2 regions of the Hydrogenophaga sp. PBL-H3 genome follow, and region 2 is predicted to be linked to the other one. Evidence: riboswitches for the same ligand, from Rfam matches in the RefSeq annotation. Region 2 holds a riboswitch; the other holds the start of a gene.

Region 1 (2,196 bases), 2.2 Mb from region 2:
CTTCGCACCCACGATGGCGCGGTCGAACGGCGCGGGAATGGCCTCGGCGGCCGTCAGCGAGCGGTTGATCTGCTGGGTGGTCTTCTCCGCCAGCGCCGGGTCTTTCGCGGCCACCAGATCGCGCAGGCCGGGGCCCTGCAGCGTGCTGCCGTCCAAACGGGTGAAGCGGCCCAGCCACACGTTTTCGATGCCTTTGGCGTTGGTCACGGCGTCGCGGTGCGTGTTGTCCGAGAAGCAGCTGTGTTCGTCCTCCTGGTCCTGGCTGGCCAGGGCCACTTCGAGCCGTTCACCAGCGAGTTCGCCTCGCGAGAGCGAGCCCAGCGAGACAAACATCTTGCGCAGCGACTCGTTGCCGCCTTTTTCAAACCCGGCGCGGTAGTTCGCTTTCTGGCCCGGCGCCCAGGCCTTGACCAGGCTGGCGAGGTCGTCCACCAGCAGCTCGGTGATCACCGTGAGGTACTGGCGGCGGCGGTCCGCGTTGGGTGCCTTGCCGTCCACGAAGTCTTCAAAACTGCGGTTGCCCGGGCCGGATTCCGACAGGTCCTGGCCCCAGAGCATGAATTCGATGGCGTGCCAGCCGGTGGCGATGTTCTCCTCACCGCCGCGCTCGTTGAGGGCGGCAAGGGCCTTTTTGGTCAGGGGCTGCTTGCGGTTGTTGACGATGCCGGCGGTCTTCTTGCCGTTGATGTAGTCCACGTACGACTCGTCCATCGGCCAGGCATTCATGCGGCCTTCGGGACCGTTGTCGCTGTCGATCGGGCCGCCGTAGAAGCGAAAGGCGTCGGTCTGGCCGTAAAACTCGCGTGCCATCAGCCAGGCCTTGCGCGCAGCGGCCTGCGTGTCGGCCGAGGGCGCGGCGGTGAACGCCCGGATCGCGTCCTGCATCGTGCGCGCCGAGGTCAGCACGTCCTCGTAGTTGGCGTGCACCAGCGTGGCGTAGTGCGAGGCCACGGTGCTCGGAGTGGCTGCAGTCTGGGCTTGTGCGGACAAGGCGAGGGTGAGAACGGCAACGGCCAGGGTGGCTTTGAGGTGCATGGGAGGGGCTCGCGTGGTGGGGTCAAAAGGATTGTTCGCGAGATTATCGCAAATGCGAATGATTTGCATAAATACTTGAGCCCGTGGCAAGGATGGACCAGGCTCACGCCGCATACACTCCCCCCTGCTCCGGGGTGCACCGGCCTGAAAAGGCCGGGCGCTGAGATGGCTGACCAGCCAAACCCGTGAACTTGATCCGGTTAGTACCGGCGAAAGAAGAGCGCATGCCCCACGCGGCATGTGGGTGAGACCCTCCCTCCGTTGACTCGGAGGCGGAGCTTCACCTGCCTTCGCGGTCCATGGGGCGGTCCTCCGGAGCAATCACTGCCCATCCACCGGAACCGGAGACCGCCACCATGAATGCCCCCGATCAACTCCCCGTCTCGACGCTGGCCCTCAGCCGCGAGCCTTTCCCAGCCTCCCGCAAGCTCTACGTGCCCGGCCAGCAGCCCGGTGTGCAGGTGCCCATGCGCGAGATCGCGCTCACCAACGGCGAACGCGTGGTGGTCTACGACACCTCGGGCCCGTACTCGGAGCCCACGGCCATGATCGACGTGACGCGGGGCCTGCCCGATGTGCGCGGCGCGTGGATCGACGCGCGCGGCGACACCGAGGCCTACACCGGTCGCGCCCGCCAGGCGCTGGACGACGGTGTGAAGGACGAAGCGCGCCAGAACGGCACCACCATCGAACGCATCGAGGCGCTGCGCGCCCAGGCCGCCGGCCTGCAGCGCACACCACGCCGAGCGCGCAATGGCATGAACGTGACGCAGATGCACTACGCGCGCCGCGGCATCGTCACGCCGGAGATGGAATATGTGGCGGTGCGCGAGAACGGCAAACGCGAATGGATGGCCGAGTACCTGGGTGACGCGGCGCGCGAAACCCGCCTGCGCGGCAACCCCATGGGTGCGCGCATCCCGGCGCTGATCACGCCCGAGTTCGTGCGCGACGAGGTGGCCCGCGGGCGCGCCATCATCCCGGCCAACATCAACCACCCCGAGGTCGAGCCGATGGCGATCGGGCGCAACTTCCTGGTGAAAGTGAATGCCAACATCGGCAACTCGGCCGTGACCTCCAGCATCGAAGAAGAGGTGGACAAGCTGGTCTGGGCGATCCGCTGGGGCGCGGACAACGTGATGGACCTCTCCACCGGCCGCA
Region 2 (2,196 bases):
AAATCAGGGCTTTGAGCATGCAACCCACTGTAGAGACGCCATCAAACAAGGTAAATTCACGATTCGTTGAACTTCGATTAAGTTAAACCTGAATGAAGAACGCCACCTTCCGCCAGCTGCGCGTGTTCAACGAAGTCGCGCGTCACCTCAGTTTTGCCCGCGCCGCCGAGGTCCTGCACCTCACGCCGCCGGCCGTGACCATGCAGATCAAGGAGCTGGAAGGGCACGTGGGTCTGCCCCTCTTTGACCGGCGCGGTCGCGTGGTGTCGCTGACCACGGCGGGCGAGTACATGCTGGTCTACGCACGCAAGGTTCTGGCCACGCTCAAGGATGCCGAGGACGCCGCTGCACGCCTGCAGCGCCTGGAGGTGGGCACGCTGACCATCGGCATGGTGAGCACGGCCAAGTACTTCCTGCCACGCCTGCTGGCGGAGTTCCAGCGCGACCATGCGGGCATCGAAATCAAGCTGGCGGTGGGCAACCGCGAGCAACTGGTGAAGATGTTGCACGGCAACGAGGTGGACATCGCCATCATGGGCCGCCCACCCAACGAACTGGCCACGCGTGCCGAGCCCTTTGCCGCGCACCCCCATGTGTTCGTTGCACCCACCGACCACCCGCTGCTCAAGGTCGGCCACCCCACGGTGGATTCGCTCAAGCCTTACGGCTTCATCCTGCGCGAGCGCGGTTCGGGCACACGCGCGGCCCTCGAACAATTTCTTGAGCGCACGCACACGCAGCCGCGTGTGGTGATGGAGATGTCCAGCAACGAGACCATCAAGCAGGCGGTGATGGCCGGCATGGGCATCAGCTTCCTGTCGCTGCACACCATCGGCCTGGAGCTGGAACACCAGCTGATTGCGGTGCTCGATGTGGAAGGCAGCCCGGTGGTGCGGGGCTGGAACGTGGTGCACACGCTCTCCAAACTGCTGTCGCCCGCGGCCGAGTCTTTCCGCTACTTCATGCTGGAGCGCGCCGAGCGTTTTCTGGCCGACGAGTACGGTCGGTTCATGCGGTTGACGCCGGCCGGGTAGCTGGAGCCCCCACGCTCCCCCGCTGCGCGCGGTCCGCTGCCCCCCCCGAGGGGGCTGATCCGCCTTGGGGCGGCCCGGCGGCGGATCTGGAGCCCCCACGCTCCCCCGCTGCGCGTGGTCCGCGCTCGTATACTCCACCCCGTGCCGCAATGCACATCCGCTAGGGGTGTTGTGCCCGGGTTTTGCGCCCGGGCGTGACTGAGAAAGTCCCTTTGAACCTGATTGAGGTAATCCTCGCGCAGGGAAGCAGGCCGATACCGTCCCACACCGTCGCGCAGCGCTTGGCGGGACGCATCCGGCCCAGCCCACCTGCCTCAACTTGCATGGAGCAAATTGATGGCATCCGACCATTCCCATTCCGCAACCGCCCGACCGGCCAACCTGGCCCTCACTCCCGTGCCGCCAGGTGATCGGGTGTTCCATTTCCACGAACACGCCGCGCTCTGGTTCAGCCTGGGCACAGGCCTGCTCGTCATGCAGATCGGGGCCTACCTGGTGCCCGCCGTGGGCACACAAGACGCGCTCATCGCCATCGTGCTGGGTTCGCTCATCGGAGCCGGCCTGCTGGCCTGGACCGCGCGGCTGGGCTGCCAGACGGGGCTGGCCAGCGCCGGCCTGATGCACGCCACTTACGGCAGCGCGTTCGCGCGCCTGCCGGTGCTGCTCAACATCGCGCAGCTCGTGGGCTGGACCACGTTCGAGCTGGTCATCATGCAAGAGGGCACGGTGGCCATCCTCAAGCAGGCGCTGGGTGCTGCACCCGGTGGCGTGCTCGATGGCTCAGGAGGCAAGCTGCTGGCCACGCTGCTCTGGGGCGGGGTGCTGATCGCGCTCATGGCCGGCTCCATGCTCACGCTGGTGCGCCGCTTCGTGAGCCGCTTCGGCCTGCCGCTGGTGATCGCCTCACTAGCCTGGCTCACCTGGCAGTTCGGCACGCGCCTGCAGGCACAGGGTTTCGACGCCTTCTGGAGCCGCCCCGGTGCGGGTGGCATGGGCCTCTTTTCCGCCATGGACCTGGTGATCGCCATGCCCGTGTCGTGGCTGCCGCTGGTGGCCGACTACGCGCGCCACGGCAAACGCACGGCTTCCACCCTGGGTGGCACCTGGCTGGGCTACGCGCTGGCCAACATCTGGTGCTACGCGCTGGGTGTGCTGGTGGTGA

What was found. Region 2 has a riboswitch for thiamine pyrophosphate ahead of F9Z44_RS15535 (purine-cytosine permease family protein). Riboswitches for the same ligand answer to the same signal wherever they lie in the genome.
Region 1: it holds a riboswitch for thiamine pyrophosphate, as region 2 does, so the genes downstream of both, thiC (phosphomethylpyrimidine synthase ThiC) here and F9Z44_RS15535 (purine-cytosine permease family protein) in region 2, are expected to answer to the same signal.

Annotation. Positions count from the first base shown of each region.
Region 1 covers NZ_CP044972.1:1,191,049-1,193,244, reverse strand. The annotation lists gene F9Z44_RS05790 (imelysin family protein) at 1-1,035, opposite strand, end outside; TPP riboswitch at 1,156-1,270, shown strand; gene thiC (phosphomethylpyrimidine synthase ThiC) at 1,392-2,196, shown strand, end outside.
Region 2 covers NZ_CP044972.1:3,344,130-3,346,325, forward strand. The annotation lists gene F9Z44_RS15525 (HAD-IA family hydrolase) at 1-19, opposite strand, end outside; gene F9Z44_RS15530 (LysR family transcriptional regulator) at 93-1,034, shown strand; TPP riboswitch at 1,187-1,296, shown strand; gene F9Z44_RS15535 (purine-cytosine permease family protein) at 1,371-2,196, shown strand, end outside.